Regions from separate parts of the Streptomyces sp. NPDC016562 genome, predicted to be linked through region 2. Evidence: predicted binding sites of a transcription regulator. Region 2 holds the regulator's gene; the other holds the start of a gene.
The links. Region 2 encodes HrcA, which represses chaperone genes, less so after heat shock. Its sites were predicted from a motif close to TTNGCACTCNGNNNNNCNGAGTGCNAA; they were not measured.

Region 1: a site for HrcA is predicted at 2,091-2,117, ahead of groES (co-chaperone GroES). Genes of this name have one in related genera too.

Annotation. Positions count from the first base shown of each region.
Region 1 covers NZ_JBIBRZ010000008.1:71,552-83,415, forward strand. The annotation lists gene groL (chaperonin GroEL) at 1-1,506, opposite strand, end outside; gene groES (co-chaperone GroES) at 1,639-1,947, opposite strand; gene ACF059_RS27505 (FtsW/RodA/SpoVE family cell cycle protein) at 2,279-3,694, shown strand; gene ACF059_RS27510 (polysaccharide deacetylase family protein) at 3,711-4,622, opposite strand; gene ACF059_RS27515 (polysaccharide deacetylase family protein) at 4,619-5,572, opposite strand; gene ACF059_RS27520 (methyltransferase domain-containing protein) at 5,645-6,865, shown strand; gene ACF059_RS27525 (hypothetical protein) at 6,885-7,502, opposite strand; gene ACF059_RS27530 (hypothetical protein) at 7,531-7,803, opposite strand; gene tsaD (tRNA (adenosine(37)-N6)-threonylcarbamoyltransferase complex transferase subunit TsaD) at 7,800-8,960, opposite strand; gene rimI (ribosomal protein S18-alanine N-acetyltransferase) at 8,953-9,432, opposite strand; gene tsaB (tRNA (adenosine(37)-N6)-threonylcarbamoyltransferase complex dimerization subunit type 1 TsaB) at 9,462-10,124, opposite strand; gene ACF059_RS27550 (hypothetical protein) at 10,233-10,790, shown strand; gene ACF059_RS27555 (hypothetical protein) at 10,860-11,057, opposite strand; gene tsaE (tRNA (adenosine(37)-N6)-threonylcarbamoyltransferase complex ATPase subunit type 1 TsaE) at 11,174-11,758, opposite strand; gene ACF059_RS27565 (alpha/beta fold hydrolase) at 11,706-11,864, opposite strand, start outside.
Region 2 covers NZ_JBIBRZ010000003.1:396,854-408,717, forward strand. The annotation lists gene lepA (translation elongation factor 4) at 1-1,330, shown strand, start outside; gene ACF059_RS16900 (AMP-dependent synthetase/ligase) at 1,567-3,459, shown strand; gene hemW (radical SAM family heme chaperone HemW) at 3,670-4,902, shown strand; gene ACF059_RS16910 (ADP-ribosyltransferase) at 4,922-5,542, opposite strand; gene ACF059_RS16915 (DUF3097 domain-containing protein) at 5,644-6,444, opposite strand; gene ACF059_RS16920 (MBL fold metallo-hydrolase) at 6,473-7,198, opposite strand; gene hrcA (heat-inducible transcriptional repressor HrcA) at 7,358-8,374, shown strand; gene dnaJ (molecular chaperone DnaJ) at 8,375-9,514, shown strand; gene ACF059_RS16935 (nitronate monooxygenase) at 9,712-10,803, shown strand; gene ACF059_RS16940 (16S rRNA (uracil(1498)-N(3))-methyltransferase) at 10,800-11,543, shown strand; gene ACF059_RS16945 (histidine triad nucleotide-binding protein) at 11,654-11,864, shown strand, end outside.

The sequences.
Region 1 (11,864 bases), on a different contig from region 2:
GGAGCGGGTGACCTTCACCGGGTCGATGACGCCGGCCTTGACCAGGTCGCCGTACTCGCCGGTGGCGGCGTTGAAGCCCTGGCCCTTGTCGAGCTCGGCGACCTTCGAGGTGATGACGTACCCCTCGAGACCGGCGTTCTCGGCGATCCAGCGCAGCGGCTCGACGGCGGCGCGGCGCACGACCGCGACACCGGTGGCCTCGTCGCCCGACAGGCCGAGGTTGCCCTCCAGGACCTTGACGGCGTGGACGAGGGCGGAGCCACCGCCGGAGACGATGCCCTCCTCGACCGCGGCGCGGGTCGCCGAGATGGCGTCCTCGAGGCGGTGCTTCTTCTCCTTGAGCTCCACCTCGGTGGCGGCGCCGACCTTGATGACGCAGACGCCGCCGGCGAGCTTCGCCAGGCGCTCCTGCAGCTTCTCGCGGTCCCAGTCCGAGTCGGTGGACTCGATCTCGGCCTTGATCTGGTTGACGCGGCCCGCGACGTCCTCGGAGTTGCCGCCACCGTCGACGATGGTGGTGTCGTCCTTGGAGATCGTCACGCGGCGGGCGGAGCCCAGTACGTCCAGACCGGCCTGGTCGAGCTTGAGGCCGACCTCCTCGGCGATGACGGTGGCACCGGTGAGGGTGGCCATGTCCTGGAGCATCGCCTTGCGGCGGTCACCGAAGCCGGGGGCCTTGACGGCGACCGCGTTGAAGGTGCCGCGGATCTTGTTGACGACGAGGGTGGAGAGCGCCTCGCCCTCGACGTCCTCGGCGATGATCAGCAGCGGGCGGGAGCCGCCGGCCTGGATGACCTTCTCCAGCAGGGGCAGGAGGTCCTGGATCGAGGAGATCTTGCCCTGGTTGATCAGGATGTACGGGTCGTCGAGGACGGCCTCCATACGCTCCTGGTCGGAGACCATGTACGGGGAGAGGTAGCCCTTGTCGAAGGCCATGCCCTCGGTGAACTCCAGCTCCAGGCCGAAGGCGTTGGACTCCTCGACGGTGATGACACCGTCCTTGCCGACCTTGTCCATCGCCTCGGCGATGAGCTCGCCGACCTGGGCGTCCTGCGCGGAGAGCGCGGCCACGGCGGCGATGTCGGACTTGTCCTCGATCGGGCGGGCGGTCGCGAGGAGCTCCTCGGACACGGCCTTGACCGCGGCGTCGATGCCCTTCTTCAGGGCGGCCGGGGAGGCACCCGCGGCGACGTTGCGCAGACCCTCGCGGACCAGCGCCTGGGCCAGCACGGTGGCGGTGGTGGTGCCGTCACCCGCGATGTCGTTGGTCTTGGTCGCCACCTCCTTCACGAGCTGCGCGCCCAGGTTCTCGTACGGGTCGTCCAGCTCGACCTCGCGGGCGATGGTGACACCGTCGTTGGTGATGGTGGGCGCGCCGAACTTCTTGTCGATGACGACGTTGCGGCCCTTGGGGCCGATCGTCACCTTGACCGTGTCGGCAAGCTTGTTGACGCCGCGCTCGAGGGCGCGACGGGCGTCCTCGTCAAACTTAAGAATCTTCGGCATGGGAGCGGTTAGCCCTCTCGTTGCGATCCCCGGCCGCTCACCGCGACCGCCTAGAACGAACTACGCCCCTCGCCGCCCGGCATCAGCAGGGGTGACCAGGGGCGTAGCTCAAAGCAAAACTGGAGAAGTGACTTACTTCTCGACGATCGCGAGCACGTCGCGGGCCGAGAGGACGAGGTACTCCTCGCCGCTGTACTTCACTTCGGTGCCGCCGTACTTGCTGTAGAGCACGATGTCGCCGACGTTGACGTCCAGCGGGAGACGCTGGCCGTCCTCGAAGCGGCCCGGGCCCACCGCAAGGACGACGCCCTCCTGGGGCTTCTCCTTCGCGGTGTCCGGGATGACCAGGCCAGAGGCCGTGGTCTGCTCGGCGTCGAGCGGCTGGACCACAATGCGGTCCTCGAGCGGCTTGATGGCAACCTTGGAGCTGGTGGTCGTCACGATCCGACCTCCCCCTTCGGAGATCCGGGGTTAACTGTCTGAGGTGGCGACCAGGTCGATCCGTCGTCGCGGGTGCCGGATCTGCCTGTCGCTGTGTTGGCACTCACCAGTGGCGAGTGCCAGATGCGACACTATTCCGGCGATTAGCACTCGGTCAAGCGGAGTGCCAATTCTCGCCGTCGGCGTTGCGCGGATCGCGCCGGTGAGCCGCCGAAAATGGCGTACGTGCGTTCGAATTCACCCCCGGAAGGAACCATGGGGAGGGTGTCGGCGTCGTAGATAATATGAAGATAAAGCGGCTGATAGCCGAGCAGATCGGACCCGGTGTCCCGTGCGCGGCCTGAAACCGCTGACGCCGGCGGGCGCCCGACGCCGCACCGAGGCGCTCCTGCTGGCCTTCGTCATCGTCATCGCCGTCCTCGGCCACGCCGGCGCCGGCCTCGCCATGAACGACGAGCTCCCGCCGAACCTCGCCGGCTTCGCCGTCAGCATGACCCTGCTGTCGCTGGTCGGGCACTTGGGCGTGCGCCGCTTCGCCGCCCACGCGGATCCGCTGGTCTTCCCGCTCGCCATGCTGCTGTCCGGGCTCGGGCTGGTGCTCCTGCACCGCCTGGACCAGGGCTACATCGAGCGCTACAACTCGGAGGCGAACGCCCCCGGACAGCTGGTGTGGACGGTGGTCGGGGTCGCCGCCTGCCTCCTGGTCCTGGCGCTGCTGCGCGACCACCGGCTGCTGCAACGGTTCATCTACATCACGATGGCCGTCGCGCTGGTGCTGCTGATCGCACCGGCCTTCTTCGGCGCGGACACCTACGGCGCCAAACGCTGGATCAAACTCTTCGGCTTCTCACTCCAGCCCGGCGAGTTCGTGAAGATCATGATCGCGGTCTTCTTCGCCGGATACCTGGTCGTCCACCGGGACTCCCTCGCCCTGACCGGCCGCAGGTTCATGGGCGTGCGCCTGCCCCCGATGCGCCAGCTCGGCCCGATCGTCACCGTGTGGGTCGTCTCGATGCTCGTGCTGGTCTTCGAACGCGACCTCGGCACGTCACTGATCTTCTTCGGCGTGTTCGTGGTGATGCTGTACGTGGCCACCGAACGCACCGGCTGGATCGTGTGCGGCGTGCTCATGGCCGCGGTGGGCGCCTTCGTGGTCGGCTCGACGGAGCCGCACGTCAAGGCGCGCGTGGCGGCGTGGCTGAACCCGCTCTCGTACTACTGGGAGGTGCGGCCGCCGGGGGTCACCTCGGACCAGTCGGCGCAGGCGCTGTTCAGCTTCGGCACGGGCGGCGTCTCGGGCACCGGCCTGGGCCTGGGCCACCCCGAGTTGATCGCGTTCGCCGGGCGCAGCGACTTCATCCTGACCACGGTGGGCGAGGAGCTCGGCCTGGCCGGGGTCATGGCCGTCCTGATCCTCTACGCGCTCCTGGTGCAGCGGGGGCTGCGCATGGCGCTCGGCGCGCGCGACCCCTTCGGCAAACTGCTGGCGGTGGGCCTGGCCTCGGCGCTGGCCCTCCAGGTCTTCGTGGTCGCGGGCGGCGTCACCGGCCTGATCCCCCTGACGGGCAAGGCCCTGCCCTTCCTGGCGAAGGGCGGCTCCTCGCTCCTGGCGAACTGGATCATGATCGCCCTGCTCCTGCGCATCAGCGACAGCGCGGAGCGCCAACGCGAGGCGGACATCCGCGAGGCGGCCGGGGGGCTTCAGGCCGGTGGGCTTCCGGTCGCGGAAGCCGCGCCCTACAGGTAGTCCTCACCCGTAGCCCTCACAGGTAGTCCTCCAGGCGCCCTATCCGGTAGCCCTGTTCCTGGATGCGCTGGAGCATGCGGGTCGTCATCTGGGTTTCCGTCGAGCCCTTGAGCTCGGAGGGGCCGCGGAAGTGGGCCAGGATGATGTCGCCCGGCGTGAGGGTGGAGCCCGCGGCGTACTGGAAGTCGTTGATCTGCATCGAGACCCGCCACAGGACCAGGGACGAGACCCCGCACTCCGAGGCTGCCCGGAGGGTGTCGTCGTTGTAGTTGCCGAACGGCGGGCGGAAGAGCGGCGGGCGCTGGCCGAAGCGCTTCTCCAGGCGGTCCTGCTGGCCGCATATCTCCTTCTTCTGCCCCTCGTAGGACAGGGTCCGCAGGTTCGGGTGCGTCAGCGTGTGGTTGTTCACGGTGCTCGCCGAGCCGTTGTCGCGGAGCTTCTCGAAGTGCCCGTAGTCCGACGAGGCCACACTGTCCGTCAGGAACATGCTGATCGGCAGCTTCAGGTCGGCCGCCATCTTCAGGAACTCGGGGTCCTTCTCCGCGCCGTCGTCGAAGGTCAGGAAGACGACCTTGTCCTGGGGCGGCACGGGTATTCGGTCTATCACGGGCACCTTGCCCGGGGCCGCCTTCGGTATCTGCGGCTTCTGGGCGGGCTTGGGCGCGTACGCGAGGGGGGCCGTCAGGCCCCACTTCCTGTACGCCTCGTCGGAGGCGGAGCCGGCCCCCGGCGACGCCGCGGACGCCGACGGCGTGGCGGCGCCCTTCGGCTCCTTCGAGTCCTTCGGGTCCTTGGCCCCCGACGGTTCCTGGGACGCCTTGCGGCCCAGTCGCTCGATGGGCTCCACGCTGTCCCCGCACCCCGTCAGGGACAGCGCGAGCACGCCGGCCGCCAGCGTTCCGGCTACCAACCGGCGCGCGCACTTCACAGATAGTCCTCCAGGCGAGCCACGGCATACCCCTTGTCCGTGACGGTCTTCATGACATGACGGATCATGTCAGGCATCGTGCCCTTCCAGTCCTCCTTGCCGCGGAAGTGCGTGAGGATGATGTCACCGGGGTGCAGATCGCGGTCCCACTCCCGGTAGTCCATCCGGTTCGTGAACGCCTCGGCGTTCCACAGCGGAACCGCCTTGATGCCGCAGGACTTGGCTGCGCGCAGCGTGTCCTGGTTGTAGTTGCCGTACGGCGGCCGGAAGAGGGTCGGCCGCTTGCCGAACTGCTTCTGGATGGTGTCCTGCTGGCCGCAGATCTCCTGGCGCTGCTTCTCGTACGACAGGCCCGGCATGTAGCGGTGGTTGAGCGTGTGGTTGTTCAGCGTGACGCCCGCGGCCTGCATGTCCTTGAAGTACGGGTAGTTGTCCTTGACGAGGTAGTCGCTGAGGAAGGCCGTGTACGGGATCTTCAGTTCCCGCATCATCCTCAGGAACTCGGGATCCTTCTCGGACCCGTCGTCGATCGTCAGGAAGACGACCTTGTCCTCCGTGGGGATGGTGGTGAAGACCGGCGGGTACTCCTCCTGGTCCTCCACCTCGAAGCCGTCGCGGGTGGTGATCTCGGGCTTGTGCTTCGGCGCCGCCGGGGCGCTGAGCGGGACCTTGGCCAGGCCCCACTTCTTCGCCGCGGCGATGCGCGCCTGCTGGGCCGCCTTGGCCTTCTCGGCGGCGCTGAGCGCGCCGGCCGCGCCGGCCGCCTCCGCGCCCTGGCCGGCCTTCGCCTTCTGCGCCTTGTCGGGCGTCGCGGACCCACCGGAGCCGCACGCCGTCCCCAGGGCCGCGACCAACAGGGCGGCCAGGGCCACCCCGAACCGGCCGCGCGGACCCGCCGCGTACCGGTGACCTTGTTGCGCGTTATCTTGCTTTTGTCCTACTAGCTGCATAGCTGCGCATCCTGGCACCCGACACACCGGCACCCAGGAAGACACCGCGAGGGGGCCCCGACCTTCCTTCGAGTGGCCCACAGCGCCCGTCGCCCCGTCGCCGACAATGGACCCGTGACCCCCGAAGACTTCGCCGCCCTCCTCACCTCCGAGGGCCGCGCCCTCCTGGACTCGCTGCGCGACTACGACCCCGCGCAGGAGCTGGCCGTGGCCACCCGGCTGCGCCGCGAGCACCCCGCCGGGCTGGTCTCGGCCGCGCTCGGCCAGGCCCGGCTGCGGCAGCGCGCGGTGGCGAAGTTCGGCCCGCAGGACGCCTTCCGGATGTACTTCACCCCCGGCGGCGGTGAGATGGCCACCCGCGCCTCCGTGGCCTCGTACCGCGCCCGGCGGCTCGCGGACCTCGGCGTGCGCAGCGTCGCCGACCTGTGCTGCGGCATCGGCGGAGACGCCCTCGCGCTGGCACGGCTGGGCATCCGGGTGCTCGCGGTGGACCACGACCCGCTGACCGTCGCCGTCGCACGGGCCAACGCCGAGGCCCTGGGCCTGGCGGACCTGATCGAGGTCAGGGAGGCGGACGTGACGCAGGTGGACACCTCCGACTACGACGCCGTCTTCATCGACCCGGCCCGGCGCGGGGGCCGCGGGAGGATCTTCGATCCGGAGTCGTACTCCCCGCCGCTGTCCTGGGCCGTGGAGAGCGCCCGTACGGCGAAGCACGCCGCCATCAAGATCGCCCCCGGGATCCCGCACGAGGCCGTGCCGGACGGGGCCGAGGCCGAGTGGATCTCCGACCACGGGGACGTCAAGGAGGCCGTGCTCTGGTTCGGGACCGCGCCCGGGACCGTGCGCGCCACCCTCCTGCCCGGGCCGCGCGCCCTGCGCACCACCGCTCCGCTGCCCGACCCGCAGGCCGGTCCCGTGGGCCGCTGGCTCTACGAGCCCGACGGCGCCGTGATCCGGGCGCACCTGGTCGCGGAGGTGGCCGAGCAGCTGGACGGCCGGCTGATCGACCCGACGATCGCCTACATCACCGCGGACGAGCTGCGGGAGACGCCGTACGCGACCGCGTACGAGATCACCGACGTGCTGCCCTTCGGCCTGAAGAAGCTGAAGGCGCTGCTGCGCGAGCGCGGGGTGGGCGTCCTGACGGTGAAGAAGCGCGGCTCCGCGATCGAGCCGGAGGAGCTGCGCAGGAAGGTCAAACCGCAGGGGCCGCACTCCGCGACCGTCTTCCTGACCCGGGTGGCGGGCGCCCCCTCGATGCTGATCGGACGGCCCGCCGGCGGCGAGTGACCTGCGGTGCGGCCCCGGGCTACTGCGCGCGCGGGAAGGCGCGTACGGCCCAGCGGAAGTGCACCGCCGCCTTGGCGACGCCCAGCAGGCCGGTGATCCACAAGATCATGCCCAGGCCCATGACGGACCCGACCTCGCCGTACGTGTCGTAGCCCGGGCGGGCCGTCGAGGCGGTCCAGTAGCTCAGCCCCAGTCCCGCCGCGGCCAGGGGCAGGGAGGCCAGCAGCCAGGTCAGGCTCCGCCACGGCGCGCGCAGCCGGGCGTCGGCGGCCGCGTCCCGGTACACCCCGGCCCAGGCGCGCAGCAGCCCGCGCACCTGGCGGTCCCTGCGGGCGAGCGAGGCGAACCAGATCCCGGCCGGGGCGAGCACGCCGGCGCCGAGCGTGGCGCAGGCGTACGCGAGGGCGAGGGAGAGCCCGTCGTGCGTCTCGAAGGCCATCCAGGCCATGCCGACGAAGCCCCAGCCCAGCGCGAAGAGCGCCGAGACGGCCCAGAGGAGCAGCAACCCCCCGATGCCCAGGCTGCGTCGGTCGAGCTCGCGCAGGAAGCGCGCGCGGTCGGCCCGTACGGTGTCTTCGTCCAGCTGGGCGAGCACGTGCGCGGGAGGCGGCGGAGGCGGCAGGTCACGGCGGAGCATGCACATGACCATATCCGCGCGCGTCCGGTCAGCCCCCGTCGACCTCCACCGACTCGAACCGCCAGCGGTGCACCGCCCGCGTGATCAGGTCCGGCTCCGGTTCGGGCAGTTCGGGGAGGTCCGCGGCCACCCCTTCGGCCGCCTCCCACCAGGTGATGACCAGCACCCGGTCCTGCGGGGCCCGGAACACCTCGCGGCGCACCGGTTCGCGCGCGAGGACCTGGGCCCGGGCCCACTCCAGCAGCTCGTTGCCCCGGCCGGAGACCGCCCGGGCCTCCCACATCAGCGCGACCGTGCTCACGAGTACAGGTTGTCCTTGCTCAGCTCGTGCACGTGATCGTGGTCGTGGTTGTGGCCGTGCCCGTGCGCGTGCCCGTGGGCGTGCTCCTGGTCGGGGTCGTGCCCGGCTGCCTGGGCGCCCGGCACGTGCGGGTCCGTGACCGGCAGCGAGGAGTCCGCCGACAGGTCCCAGTCGGAGGCCGCGCGGTTGCGCTTGACCATCTCGGCACCCAGCGCCGCCACCATCGCGCCGTTGTCGGTGCACAGCCCCGGCCGCGGCACCCGCAGGATGATCCCGGCGTCGTCGCACCGCTCCTGCGCCAGCGAGCGCAGCCGGGAGTTGGCCGCCACGCCGCCGCCGATCATCAGGTGGTCCACGCCCTCGTCCTTGCAGGCGCGGATGGCCTTGCGCGTCAGCACGTCCACGACGGCCTCCTGGAAGGACGCGGCCACGTCGCGCACCGGCACCTCCTCGCCCGCGCTCCGCTTCGCCTCGATCCAGCGGGCGACGGCCGTCTTGAGCCCGGAGAAGGAGAAGTCGTACGCCGGATCGCGCGGCCCGGTCAGCCCGCGCGGGAAGGCGATCGCCTTCGGGTCACCCTCGCGCGCGAGCCGGTCGATGACCGGACCGCCGGGGAAGCCCAGCTGCAGCACGCGCGCGATCTTGTCGAAGGCCTCGCCCGCCGCGTCGTCGATGGTCGCGCCGAGCGGCCGTACGTCGGAGGTGATGTCCGGTGCCAGCAGCAGCGAGGAGTGCCCGCCGGACACCAGCAGCGCCATCGTCGGCTCCGGCAGCGGCCCGTGCTCCAGCTGGTCCACGCAGATGTGCGAGGCCAGGTGGTTCACCCCGTACAGCGGCTTGCCCAGGGCGTAGGCGTACGCCTTGGCCGCCGAGACGCCCACCAGCAGCGCCCCCGCGAGGCCCGGGCCGGCCGTGACCGCGATGCCGTCGAGGTCACGGGCGCTGACCCCGGCCTGCTTCAGGGCGCGCTCGATGGTCGGGACCATCGCCTCCAGGTGGGCGCGCGAGGCCACCTCGGGCACGACGCCGCCGAAGCGCGCGTGCTCGTCGACGCTCGACGCGACCGCGTCCGCGAGCAGGGTGGTGCCGCGGACGACGCCGACGCCGGTCTCGTCGCAGGACGTCTCGATGCCGAGGACGAGCGGTTCGTCAGCCATTGCTCTCACTGCTCTCAGTTCGTGCTTGTGCGGGGTCGGTCAGTCGCATGACGAGCGCGTCGACGTTGCCGGGCTGGTAGTAGCCGCGCCGGAAGCCGATGGGCTCGAAGCCGAAGCGCTCGTACAGCTTCTGGGCGCGGGTGTTGTCCACCCGCACCTCCAGCAGCACCTCGGCGCATTCGAAGGCGGTGGCGGCGCGCAGCAGGTCGGTCAGGAGCCGGGCGCCGAGCCCGGTCCCCCACTGGTCGCGGGCGGCCGCGATGGTCTGTACGTCGGCCAGGTCGCCGGCGGCCGCCAGCCCGGCGTAGCCCACCAGGCGGCCGTCCGCGTCCTGCGCGACGACGTACCTGCGCGTGGCCCGCGGGCCGCGGGCGTGGGCCAGTTCGGACCAGAACATCCCGGCGGACCAGGCGTCCTCGGGGAACAGCTCGTGCTCCAGTTCCAGCACGGGCCCGATGTCCCACCAGCGCATCTCGCGCAGGACGACGGCAGGGGTGGCTGTCACTGCGGGGTGACCACCTTGTAGTTCTTGGGCACCTGCGCGTCGGGGCGGCGCAGGTAGAGCGGGACCGGCGCGAGGAACTCCTCCCCGGCCGCCAGCCGTTCGGCGGCCAGGGCGGCCAGGGCGGCGGCGGACTGGTGCTCGGGGCCCCGCGCGTCCGTGAAGACGTCCGGGTACAGGAGCGCGCCCTGGCCGACCGCGGGCATCCCGGCGACCTGTTCGGCGATGTCGGCCGGGCGGTCCACGGCGGGCTCGCCGACGCGCGTGCGCGGGTCCTCGTAGCGCGCCCAGTAGACCTCCTTGCGCCGTGCGTCGGTGGCGACGGTGAAGGGGCCCTCGATCCCGGCGGCGCCCGCGGCGTAGGCCAGGCCGTCGAGCGTGCACAGGCCGTGCACGGGCACGCCCAGGACGGCGGCGAAGGTGGAGGCGGTGACGAGGCCGACGCGCAGACCGGTGTAGGGGCCGGGGCCGACCCCGACGACGATGCCGGTGACGGCGTCGAGCTTCAGCCCGGCGGCGGCGAGCACCTTGTCCACGGAGGGCAGCAGCAGCTCCCCGTGGCGGCGGGCGTCGACCTGGCCGGACTCGGCGAGGACGGACTCGCCGTCGTGCAGGGCGACGGTGACGGCGGGCGTGGCGGTATCTACAGCGAGCAAGAGCACGCGAACAGCCTACGACTCCTGGGGACCGGGGCCTCGCGGCCGGTCGAACGGCGGCCCGGCTGCTACCTTTCGACCCAGGTGTCGGTCCGGTCGGAGAGGTGGAGCAAGGTGGCACGCAGCAGCTCGGGAATCGTGGCCGGGCTCACCGCCGCGGCAATCGCCGCCGTCGGCTTCCTCGGCTACCAGGCCTCCGCTACGGCCCCCGCGCATCCCCCGAAGGCGCCCGCGCAGGGCGCGGCCCCCGCCCCGAGCCCTTCCGCCGCCAAGCAGGAGCCGACGAAGCCGGTCCCCGTGCCGGCGGACTCCGGCACCGGGGTGCGCGTCGTGTACTCGGTGGGCCAGAAGCGGGTGTGGCTGGTGGGCGCCGAGGGGCAGGAGCCGAAGTCCTTCACGGTGATGCCGAGCACGGTCCACCCGAAGCCCGGCACCTACATGGTCGGTTCGCGCTCGGGCTCGGTCACCGGCTCGGACGGGGTGCCGATCGAGCACGTCGTACGGTTCGCCAGCGCGGAGGGCGTGGCGATCGGCTTCAGCGCCCGGGCGGACGGCACGACGCCGGAGCCCGACCCGAGCAAGAAGACCGGCGGCATCCGCATGACGCGCGCCGACGGCGACGCGATGTGGGCCTTCGCGACGATCAGTTCGCGGGTCATCGTCGTCCCCTGACGGACCCGGCGGGCACCCGGGGCGCCGGACACCGGACGCCCCGGCGGTTTCACCCGTACGTGTGGTGGCTCAGGCCGCTTCGGACGCCGAGGCGGCCTCTTCGCGTACGCCGTCCCCCGCTCCGGCCCCGTCCCCGCCCGCGTCCCCCGCCTCCGCGCGCGCCGGCGGCGTGGAGACGGCGGTGGCGGCCAGGCCGGCGGCGAGCAGCGTCCGCATGGAGACGGCGGACGGGCGGGGATCGCGCGGGGCTCCTGCTGGTGCCGACATGGCTGCCTCCTGGACCGGGGGACACCGTACTTAGGCATACCTAAGAAACTCTCGGTACCATGTCATCACGAGCGCTACCAGCAGCGCAATATGTTGCCGACGAGTTGTCGGTACGTTTACTCCGAGCGGGCCCCGGCCAGCGCGTCCAGCCCGGCGCCGGCGCCGGCGCCCCAGCGCGCCCCGATGCCGTGCACCGACACCTCCCGGACGTCGTCCAGGACCTCCTCGTGGCCGACCGCACGCGCGATCACCACGTGCAGGCGGTCGTCGGAGAGCTCCTCCACCTTGCCGTCGCCCCATTCGACGACGACCACGGACTCGGGCAGCGAGACGTCGAGGTCCAGGTCCTCCATCTCGTCCAGCCCGCCGCCCAGGCGGTACGCGTCCACGTGCACCAGCGCCGGCCCGCCGGTCAGCGAGGGGTGCACGCGGGCGATCACGAAGGTCGGCGAGGTCACGGCCCCGCGCACGCCCAGGCCCTCGCCCAGGCCGCGGGTGAGCGTGGTCTTGCCCGCACCCAGCTCACCGGTCAGCAGGACGAGGTCGCCGGGCCGCAGCAGGCCGGCGATCCGGCGGCCCAACTCCTGCATCGCGTCCGGGGAATCGACGGTGATCCGGGTCTGCGCGCCCTCGGGCCGCGCCCCTGCCTCAGGTGCCGGTGCTGCCTGGCTGCGCTGTGCTTCCAGCGGTACTTCTTCCATGCCCGCCAACGTTAGTCGGTGCGGGGAGCGCGACGGCGCCGGTGTGCGCCAGCAGCCCGGTGAGCAGGCGCGTCACCGTCTCCGGTCGCTCCAGCATCATCAGGTG
Region 2 (11,864 bases):
CGTCTCGGCCAAGACCGGTCTCGGCGTGGACGCCCTGCTCGACAAGATCGTCGCCACGGTCCCGGCCCCGGTCGGTCCCAAGGACGCCCCGGCCCGCGCCATGATCTTCGACTCGGTCTACGACTCGTACCGCGGTGTCGTGACCTACGTCCGTGTCGTCGACGGCCAGCTCAACAAGCGCGAGCGCATCCGGATGATGTCGACCGGCGCCACGCACGAGCTGCTGGAGATCGGCGTCTCCTCCCCGGAGATGACCCCGGCCGACGGCATCGGCGTCGGCGAGGTGGGCTACATCATCACCGGCGTGAAGGACGTCCGTCAGTCCAAGGTCGGTGACACGATCACCAGCCTGAGCAACGGCGCGACCGAGGCCCTCGGCGGCTACAAGGACCCGAAGCCGATGGTCTTCTCGGGCCTGTACCCGCTCGACGGCTCGGACTACCCCGACCTGCGCGAGGCCCTCGACAAGCTCCAGCTCAACGACGCCGCGCTCGTCTACGAGCCGGAGACCTCGGCCGCCCTGGGCTTCGGCTTCCGCGTCGGCTTCCTCGGCCTGCTGCACCTGGACGTGGTCCGCGAGCGCCTTGAGCGCGAGTTCGGCCTCGACCTGATCGCCACCGCCCCCAACGTGATCTACCGCGTGGTCATGGAGGACGGCAAGGAAGTCAGCGTCACCAACCCGAGCGAGTTCCCCGAGGGCAAGATCTCGGACGTGTTCGAGCCGGTCGTACGGGCCACGGTGCTCGCCCCGACCGAGTTCATCGGCGCCATCATGGAGCTCTGCCAGCAGCGCCGCGGCACCCTGCTCGGCATGGACTACCTCTCCGAGGACCGGGTCGAGATCCGCTACACCCTCCCGCTCGCGGAGATCGTCTTCGACTTCTTCGACCAGCTGAAGTCCAAGACGCGCGGTTACGCCTCCCTCGACTACGAGCCCACCGGCGAGCAGTCCTCCAGCCTCGTCAAGGTCGACATCCTGCTGCACGGCGACAAGGTCGACGCCTTCTCCGCCGTCACGCACAAGGACGCCGCCTACGCCTACGGTGTGCGCCTCGTCGCCAAGCTGCGCGAGCTCATCCCGCGGCAGGCCTTCGAGGTGCCGATCCAGGCCGCGATCGGCTCCCGCGTCATCGCCCGCGAGACCATCCGCGCCATCCGCAAGGACGTCCTCGCCAAGTGCTACGGCGGTGACATCTCCCGCAAGCGCAAGCTCCTGGAGAAGCAGAAGGAAGGCAAGAAGCGCATGAAGATGGTCGGCTCCGTGGAGGTCCCGCAGGAGGCCTTCATCGCCGTCCTCTCCAGCGACGAGTCCAGCGGCAAGAAGAAGTAGCCGCCCCCCGGCCGTCCGGTACGGAAGAGGCCCCCGCGCTCCGGCGCGGGGGCCTGTTTCGTTATGAACCGGCCGCTTGCGGGCCCTTACGCACGCGCCGAGCGCGCTCTAGTCTGATCACTGCTCGACGGTTACTCGCCAGTCACTAGCCGGCACGTCTCAAACCCGCCAGTCCCAAGCGCCCCGCAAGCGCCCTACGCCCGCGCACAGCCGCACGGGCCGGTCCGGAGGATGTCGTGAGCGACACACAGACCTATCTCGAGAACCGCCCGCCCAGCGTGGCGGCGCTCTTCCTTGAGCGCGTCGCCGCGACGCCCGACGACGAGGCCTACCGGTACCCGGTGCCCGCGGCGGGCGGCCAGGGCGCCACAGACGACTGGAAGTCGCTCAGCTGGGGTCAGGCGGCCGAGCGCGTCTTCGCCATCGCCGCCGGGCTGATCGCCCTCGGCCTGGAGTCGGAGCAACGCGTCGCGCTGTCCTCCAACACCCGGGTCGACTGGATCCTCTCCGACCTCGGCGTGATGTGCGCCGGCGGCGCGGTCACCACCATCTACCCCAGCACGAACGCCGACGAGTCGGCCTTCATCCTCGCGGACTCCGAGAGCCGGGTGCTCATCGCCGAGGACGCGAAGCAGCTGGCGAAGGCGCGCGAGCGCCGCGCCGACCTGCCGCACCTCGCCCACGTCGTCGTCCTGGACGCCGCCGACGCCGTCGCCGCCCCGGGCGACCCCGAGGGCTGGGTGCTCTCGCTCGCCGAGCTGGAGGCGAGCGGCAAGGAGTACCTCGCCAAGCACCCCGAGGCGGTCAAGGAGCGGATCACGGCGATCACCTCCGACCAGCTCGCCACCCTCATCTACACCTCCGGCACGACCGGCCGCCCCAAGGGCGTCCGGCTGCTGCACGACAACTGGTCGTACCTGGCCAAGGCCATGGTCGCCACCGGCCTGATCCACAAGGACGACGTCCAGTACCTGTGGCTGCCGCTGGCCCACGTCTTCGGCAAGGTGCTGACCTCCGGGCAGATCGAGGCCGGCCACGTGACCGCCGTCGACGGCCGCATCGACAAGATCATCGAGAACCTGCCGGTCGTGCAGCCGACGTACATGGCGGCCGTCCCGCGCATCTTCGAGAAGGTGTACAACGGCGTGGCCGCCAAGGCGCGCGCCGCCGGCGGCGCCAAATACAAGATCTTCCAGTGGTCGGTCGGCGTCGCCCGCGAGTACGCCAAGGTCACGCAGGACAACTACCGCCGCACCGGCCGCGCGAGCGCCCCCTTCGGCCTCACGACCAAGCACAAGATCGCGGACGCGCTCGTCTACTCCAAGCTCCGCGAGGCCTTCGGCGGCAAGCTGCGCGCGGCCGTCTCCGGCGCCGCCCCGCTGGCGCCGGACATCGGCTTCTTCTTCTCCGGCGCGGGCATCCACATCCTGGAGGGCTACGGCCTGACGGAGTCCAGCGCGGCCTCCTTCGTCAACCCGGGCGAGGCCTACCGCACCGGCACCGTCGGCAAGCCGCTCCCCGGCACCGAGGTCCGCATCGCCGACGACGGCGAGATCCTGCTGCGCGGCCCCGGCATCATGCAGGGCTACCACCAGCAGCCCGAGAAGACCGCCGAGGTCCTGGAGTCCGACGGCTGGCTGCACACGGGGGACATCGGCGAGCTCTCGGCCGACGGCTACCTGCGCATCACCGACCGCAAGAAGGACCTGATCAAGACCTCGGGCGGCAAGTACGTCGCGCCGGCGGAGATCGAGGGCCAGTTCAAGGCGATCTGCCCGTATGTGTCGACCATCGTCGTGCACGGCGCCGACCGGAACTTCTGCTCGGCCCTGATCGCGCTCGACCAGCCGTCGATCATGGTCTGGGCGGCCGAGAACGGGCTGGAGGGCAAGACGTACGGGCAGGTGCTGGCCGCGCCGGAGACGGTGCGGCTCATCGAGACGTACGTGCAGACGCTCAACGAGGGCCTGCAGAGGTGGCAGACGATCAAGAAGTTCCGGCTGCTGCCGCGCGATCTCGACGTCGAGCACGGGGACCTCACGCCGAGTCTGAAGCTGAAGCGGCCGGTGGTCGAGCGTGAGTTCAAGCACCTGATCGAGGAGATGTACGAGGGGTCGCGCGAGGCGTGACGCCGGCCGCGGGCTTGGCGGGGTGGGGTGTGGGGGCGCGGCCCTCGGACCCTGCCCTGCCGGGGCGTGGCTGGCTGCGGTGCGGGCCGTGTGCCGGGGCTCCGCCCCGGACCCCGCGCCTCAAACGCCGGCGGGGCTGGAGGGGCGCCGGCGAGGCTGGAGGGGCGCCAGCGGGGCTGAGGGGTGGGATCGGTGCGGGACAATGGGGGTATGCCTTCCGCACTGCCCGACGGTGAACCCATGCCCGAAGACGGCTCGCTGCCGTCGCACGCCCTGGTGGGTGCCGGGGAGCGGCCGCTCGGGTTCTACCTGCACGTCCCGTACTGCGCCACGCGCTGCGGGTACTGCGACTTCAACACCTACACGGCCACCGAGCTGCGGGGCACCGGCGGTGTGCTCGCCTCCCGGGAGAACTACGCCGACACCCTGATCGACGAGGTCCGCCTCGCCCGCAAGGTGCTCGGCGACGACCCGAGGGCCGTCCGTACCGTCTTCGTGGGCGGCGGCACGCCGACGCTGCTGCCCGCCGTGGACCTCGTACGGATGCTCGCGGCGATCCGGGACGAGTTCGGCCTGGCGGAGGACGCCGAGATCACCACCGAGGCCAATCCGGAGTCCGTCAATCCGGCCTACCTGGCCGAGCTGCGCGCCGGTGGCTTCAACCGGATCTCCTTCGGCATGCAGAGCGCCAAGCAGCACGTCCTGAAGGTGCTCGACCGCACGCACACGCCGGGACGGCCGCAGGAGTGCGTCGCCGAGGCGCGCGCGGCCGGCTTCGAGCACGTGAACCTGGACCTGATCTACGGGACCCCGGGCGAGTCCGACGAGGACTGGCGGGAGTCCCTCGCGGCGGCGCTGGGCGCCGGGCCCGACCACATCAGCGCCTACGCGCTGATCGTGGAGGAGGGCACGCAGCTCGCGCGGCGGATCCGCCGCGGCGAGGTCCCGATGACGGACGACGACGTGCACGCCGACCGGTACCTGATCGCGGACTCGGTGATGGCCGAGGCCGGCTACTCCTGGTACGAGGTCTCGAACTGGGCCACCTCCCAGGCCGGGCGCTGCCTGCACAACGAGCTGTACTGGCGCGGCGCCGACTGGTGGGGCGCCGGACCGGGAGCGCACTCGCACGTGGGCGGGGTGCGCTGGTGGAACGTGAAGCACCCCGGCGCGTACGCCGCCGCCCTGGCCGAGGGCCGCTCCCCGGGCGCCGGACGCGAGCTGCTCTCGCAGGAGGACCGGCGGGTCGAGCGGATCCTGCTGGAGCTGCGCCTGGTGGACGGCGTCCCGTTGTCGCTGCTCGCGCCCACCGGGCTCGCGGCGTCCCGCCGCGCCCTGGCGGACGGACTGCTGGAGCCCGGCCCGTACGAGGCCGGGCAGGCGGTGCTGACCCTGCGCGGGCGGCTGCTGGCCGACGCGGTGGTCCGGGACCTGGTCGACTGACCAGGTCCCGGGGCGGGGCTCAGCCCGGGTAGTTCTCGCGCCAGGGGCGGTAGTACGGGTTGTCCTGGCACTCGTTCATGATCTCGACCTTGCGCACCTTGTCGACCGGGCACACCGCGACGATGAAGGAACGGTCGATGCCACCGGGGAAGGCGACCTCCACCTGGGAGGCCCACTTGTGGGTGTCGCCGATGGTCCGGTTGACGTCCACCCCGCCGGGGGCGTCGATGTAGTAGTTCCAGCCGCTCTTCCACCACGTCTTGTACAGGTCGTGGTCGTAGGTCGTGGAGACGTACGGGGAGGGCTGGTTGACCAGGACGTACTGCTCGATGTCGTACTGCCCGGTGAGCGTGTCCTTCGGGTGGAAGCCCTCCTCGAAGACGGTCGACGGCGGACGGCTGTCGGCGCGGTAGAGCTGGCTGCAGTCGGTGCGCCAGGCGGGGGCCGGGGTGATGCGGTCCAGGTCGGCCCGCTGGTCGGCGGCGGCGAAGAGGTGGTCCTCGACGACCGGGCAGGAGTTCGCCGGAGCGGCGGCCGCGGCGGAGGCCGCGGGGGCCGCCTGGGCGGAGGCGGACGGGAGCAGGGCGGCGGCGAGCGCGGCGGCGACGGCGAAGCGCCGCCACGAGGCAGTGGTGATCATGATCAGCACCCTTGCCCCGCGTGGTCCGCCGTACACGGACTGTCACCCGAAGGTGAGCGTGTGCCGGAGCGGCCTTGACGCCCTGCCCGGCCGACAGGGCTTTATGGGGCCGTCACGAAGTCGATGAGTTCCTCGACGCGGCCCAGCAGGGTCGGCTCCAGATCGCGGTACGAGGTCACCCGGGACAGGATGTGCTGCCAGGCGGCCCCGGTGTTCTGCGGCCAGCCCAGGGCCCGGCAGACGCCCGTCTTCCAGTCCTGGCCGCGCGGGACCACCGGCCAGGCCGCGATGCCCAGCGCGGACGGCTTCACGGCCTGCCAGACGTCCACGTACGGGTGGCCCACGACCAGCACGTCCGGCGAGGTCACCGACGCCGCGATGCGGGACTCCTTCGAGCCCGGCACCAGGTGGTCGACCAGGACCCCCAGGCGGGCGTCGGGGGCCGGGGCGAACTCCGCCACGACCGCCGGGAGGTCGTCGACGCCCTCCAGGTACTCCACGACGACGCCCTCGATGCGCAGGTCGTCACCCCAGACCCGCTCCACGAGCTCCGCGTCGTGCCGGCCCTCGACGTAGATCCGGCCCGCCCGGGCCACCCGGGCCCGCGCGCCCGGCACGGCGATCGACCCGGACGCCGTACGGGCGGGCGCGGACGGGCCCCGGGAGGGGCGGACCAGCGTGACGACGGCGCCCTCCAGCAGGAAGCCCCGCGGCTCCATCGGGAACACCCGCCGCTTGCCGAAGCGGTCCTCCAGGGTCACCGTGCCCGCCTCGCAGGCCACCACCGCGCCGCAGAAGTCCGTACCCGCCACCTCGACCACCAGGTCGGGCTCGGCCGGCACCTGCGGCACGGCCGCGGGTCGCTTCCACTGCGGGGTCAGGTCGGGGGAGTACTCGCGCATCCGGCCGACACTAGGAGAGCCGCGGGCGTCATGCCCCCGACACGCCGAAACGATCCGCCAGTGTGGCGCGTTGCGCACGCACGAAGTCCGCCCCGACCACCGCACCGTGACCCGGTACGTACAGCGCGTCGTCCCCGCCCAGCGACAGCAGCCGGTCCAGGGCGGCGGGCCACTGGCCGGGCACCGCGTCCGGGCCCGCCAAGGGCTCGCCCGACTCCTCCACCAGGTCCCCGCAGAACACCACCTCGCGCTCGCCCGGCACGAAGACGGCCAGGTCGTGACCGGTGTGCCCGGGCCCCACATTGGCCAGCAGCACCTGCACCCCGCCCAGCTCCAGCGTCCACTCACCCGACACCGGATGCCCGGGCGCCACCAGCAGGTCCACCGCCTCGGCGGCCTCCGCCGGCGCCAGCCCGTGGCGCACCGCGTCCGCCCGCAGCCCGTCGCGGTCCGCCGACAGCAGCGCGGCCAGTCCGACCGCCCCGAACACCTCGGCCCCGGAGAAGGCCGCCGCGCCCAGGACGTGATCGAAATGGCCGTGCGTGAATGCGATATGGGTCACGCGCCGACCCGTCAGACGCTCGGCCTCGGCCCGCACCTGCGCGCCCTCCCGGACGCACGAACCGGGATCGACGAGGAGCACCGAATCGTCCCCCACCACCAGTCCCACCGTGCAGTCCCACACCGGGAGCCGTCGCCGGCCGGCCCGTCCGGTCAGCCGTTCCCAGCCCGCCTCTTCCCAATGCACGTCCATACGGCGACGCTACCTGGCGGGCCTCCCTTGCCAGGGGCTCACCGCCCGGCCGTACACTGAGCGGGGGATGTCTGGCACTCGAACGCCCAGAGTGCCAACGACCACGGCAGTAACGACCACGGCCGTACACGGCAACGGACCACAGCTGGAGGTGTGCGCATGCTCAGCGAACGCAGACTCGAAGTGCTGCGCGCCATCGTCCAGGACTACGTCGGGACGGAGGAGCCGGTCGGCTCCAAGGCGCTCACCGAGCGGCACCGGCTCGGAGTCTCGCCCGCCACCGTGCGCAACGACATGGCCGTGCTGGAGGAGGAGGGCTACATCGCCCAGCCCCACACCAGCGCCGGCCGGATCCCCACCGACAAGGGCTACCGCCTCTTCGTCGACCGGCTGGCGGGGGTCAAGCCGCTGTCGACGCCCGAGCGGCGGGCCATCCAGAACTTCCTCGACGGCGCGGTCGACCTCGACGACGTCGTCGGGCGCACGGTGCGGCTGCTCGCGCAGCTCACCCGGCAGGTCGCCGTCGTCCAGTACCCGAGCCTGACCCGGTCGACCGTGCGGCACGTGGAGCTGCTCTCGCTGGCTCCCGCGCGCCTGATGCTCGTACTGATCACGGACACCGGCCGCGTCGAGCAGCGGCTGATCGACTGTCCGAGCCCCTTCAGCGAGACCTCGCTGGCCGACCTGCGCGCCCGGCTCAACAGCCGCGTCGTCGGCCGGCGTTTCACCGATGTGCCGCCCCTCGTCCAGGACCTTCCGGAATCCTTCGAGGCCGAGGACCGCGGCACCGTTTCCACGGTGCTGTCGACCCTCCTCGAAACCCTGGTCGAGGAAGCGGAGGAGCGGCTGATGATCGGCGGTACCGCCAATCTCACCCGCTTCGGACACGATTTTCCCCTGACGATCAGGCCGGTGCTCGAAGCGCTGGAGGAGCAGGTCGTGCTCCTCAAGCTGCTGGGCGAGGCCAACGAGTCGGGAATGGCCGTACGGATCGGGCATGAGAATGCCTACGAGGGACTGAACTCCACGTCCGTCGTCTCGGTCGGTTACGGTTCGGGCGGCGAAACAGTCGCCAAACTCGGCGTGGTCGGACCGACCCGCATGGACTACCCCGGAACGATGGGAGCGGTACGCGCAGTGGCACGTTACGTCGGACAGATCCTGGCGGAGTCGTAAGTGGCCACGGACTACTACGCCGTTCTCGGCGTGCGCCGCGACGCATCGCAGGACGAGATCAAGAAGGCCTTCCGGCGCCTCGCGCGTGAACTCCACCCGGACGTGAATCCGGACCCGAAGACGCAGGAGCGCTTCAAGGAGATCAACGCGGCCTACGAGGTGCTCTCGGACGCCCAGAAGAAGCAGGTCTACGACCTCGGCGGCGACCCGCTGTCCGCCTCCGGCGGTGGCGGCGGCGCGGGCGGTTTCGGGGCGGGTGGCTTCGGCAACTTCTCCGACATCATGGACGCCTTCTTCGGCCAGTCCTCGCAGCGCGGCCCGCGCTCGCGGACCCGGCGCGGCCAGGACGCCATGATCCGCCTCGACCTGGAACTGGACGAGGCGGCCTTCGGGACCACCAAGGACATCCAGGTCGACACGGCCATCGTCTGCACCACCTGCTCCGGCGAGGGCGCGGCGCCCGGTACCTCGGCGCAGACCTGCGACATGTGCCGCGGCCGCGGTGAGGTCTCGCAGGTCACCCGGTCCTTCCTGGGCCAGGTCATGACCTCGCGCCCCTGCCCGCAGTGCCAGGGCTTCGGCACCGTCGTCCCGACCCCGTGCCCCGAGTGCGCGGGCGACGGCCGGGTCCGCTCCCGCCGCAGCCTCACGGTCAAGATCCCGGCCGGTGTCGAGAACGGCACCCGCATCCAGCTCGCGGGCGAGGGCGAGGTCGGCCCCGGCGGCGGCCCCGCCGGCGACCTGTACGTGGAGATCCACGAGCTGCCGCACCCGACGTTCCAGCGGCGCGGGGACGACCTGCACTGCACGGTGACCATCCCCATGACGGCGGCCGCACTGGGCACCAAGTGCCCGCTGGAGACGCTGGACGGGCTGGAGGAGATCGACATCCGGCCCGGCACCCAGTCCGGCCAGGCGATCCCGCTGCACGGGCGCGGCGTGACCCACCTGCGCGGGGGCGGACGCGGCGACCTGATCGTCCACGTCGAGGTCACCACCCCGAGCAAGCTGGACGCCCAGCAGGAGGACCTGCTGCGCCAGCTGGCGAAGCTGCGCGGCGAGGAGCGGCCCACCGGGCAGTTCGCGCCGGGTCAGCAGGGGCTGTTCAGCCGCCTGAAGGACGCGTTCAACGGCCGCTGACCGGCCCGCGAGCACCGCCACGAGCCCGGCCCGGGGATTCCCCGGGCCGGGCTCGTCGCATCGGGCCGGAGCCGGCCGGACGAGGGCCGGAGGTGGACCGGAGGGGAGTCCTCCGCCAGCTGGGGAAGCGGACTATGCCAGGCGAATGCCGTGATTCGGTCCGCTGAGCGGGACATGGCACGATGCAGTCCATGTCCATGTCCACGGCACCGAACGGTCTCTCCCCCCACCCGATCGTGCAGGCACCCATGGCGGGCGGCGGCTCCGGCCCGCAGCTGGCCGCGGCCGTGTGCGAGGCGGGCGGACTGGGCTTCCTGGCCGGCGGCTACAAGACCGCCGACGGGATGTACCAGGAGATCAAGCAGCTGCGGGCGCTGACCCGGCGCCGCTTCGGCGTCAACCTCTTCATGCCGCAGACCGGTTACGTGGACCCGGCCGCCGTCGAGGCGTACCGCGGGCAGCTGGCGGGGGAGGCGAGCTGGTACGGGATCTCCCTCGCCGACGAGGAGATCATCGGCACCAGCGACGACGGCTACGACGCCAAGCTCGCCATCCTCCTCGAAGACCCGGTCCCGGTCGTCTCCTTCACCTTCGGCTGTCCCTCCTCCGCGACCCTCGCCGCCCTGCGCAAGGCCGGTACGTACACGGTCGTCACGGTGACCTCCGACGACGAGGCCCGTACCGTCCAGCAGGCCGGCGCCGACGCCGTCTGCGTCCAGGGCGTCGAGGCCGGCGGTCACCAGGGCACCCACCGCGACGACCCGCAGGCCGACGGCACGGCCGCCGTGGGCCTCCTCGCGCTGGTGGCGCAGGTACGGGAGGCCGTGGCCCTCCCGATCATCGCCGCGGGCGGCCTGATGCGGGGCGCGCAGATCGCGGCGCTGCTGGCGGCGGGCGCGGAGGCGGCGCAGCTGGGGACGGCCTTCCTGGCCTGCCCGGAGTCGGGCGCCGCCCCGGAGCACAAGAAGGCGCTGACGGATCCGCTGTTCGTCCGCACCGAGCTGACCCGGGCCTTCTCCGGCCGACCGGGGCGGGGGCTGGTGAACCGCTTCATGCGCGAGCACGGGCCGTACGCCCCGGCCGCCTACCCGCAGGTCCACCACCTGACCTCGGGGCTGCGCAAGGCGGCCGCCGCGGCCAGGGACGCGCAGGGCATGGCCCTGTGGGCGGGCCAGGGCCACCGGCTGGCGCGGGCGCTGCCGGCCGGGGAGCTGGTGGAGGTGCTGGCGGCCGAACTGGCCGAGGCGCAGAGCACGTTGAAGAGCAGGCAGATGAGGAGTGCGTCATGACGGCCCCGGTGTTCGTGGTCGAGGAGGTCCCGGCGGGACCGGAGTTCGTCCTGGACGGTCCGGAGGGCCGGCACGCGGTGTCCGTGAAACGGCTGAACCCGGGCGAGGCGGTGGTCCTCACGGACGGTCGCGGCGGCTGGGCCGAGGCCGTCGTGAAGGCCGCGGAGGGCAAGGACCGGCTGGTCGTGGCCGTCTCCTCGGCCGGACGGGAACCGGAGCCGCAGGTCCGCATCACGGTGGTCCAGGCCCTGCCCAAGGGGGACCGCGGCGAGCTGGCCGTCGAGACGATGACCGAGACGGGCGTGGACGCGATCGTGCCCTGGCAGGCCTCGCGCTGCATCACGCAGTGGCGCGGCGACCGGGGGGCCAAGTCCCTGGCGAAGTGGCGGGCCACGGCCCGGGAGGCGGGCAAGCAGTCCCGCCGGGTGCGTTTCCCGGAGGTGGCCGAGGCCATGTCCACCAAGCAGGTGGCGGCGCTGCTGGCGGGCGCCGACCTGGCGATGGTGCTCCACGAGGACCGCGACACCCCCTCCGGGGCCCTGGCCACGGCCGAGCTCCCGCAGAGCGGCTCCGTGGTGCTCGTGGTCGGTCCGGAGGGCGGGGTCTCCCCGGAGGAACTGGCCGTCTTCGCCGAGGCGGGCGCCCGCCCGTACCGCCTGGGCCGCTCCGTCCTGCGCACCTCCACGGCGGGGACGGCCGCCACGGCTGTCCTCCTGGCCCGCACGGGCCGCTGGTCCTGACCCGTTGGTCCTGACCCGCCGGTCCTGACCCGCTGCTGGGAATGGGACGCCCGCGCCAGCGCCCGCTGGATACGATGCCCGAACCGATCAACGTCACGGAAGGCGAAGCAATGGCCGGGGAACCGCAGGCCGACTGCCTGTTCTGCAAGATCGTCGAGGGGCAGGTCCCCGCGGACGTGGTCCGGGAGAGCGAGACCACGCTCGCCTTCCGGGACATCAACCCGCAGGCGCCCACGCACGTGCTCGTCATCCCCAAGGCGCACTACCCCGACGCGGCCTCCCTGGCCGCCGCCGAGCCGGGCGTCGTCGCCGACATACTGA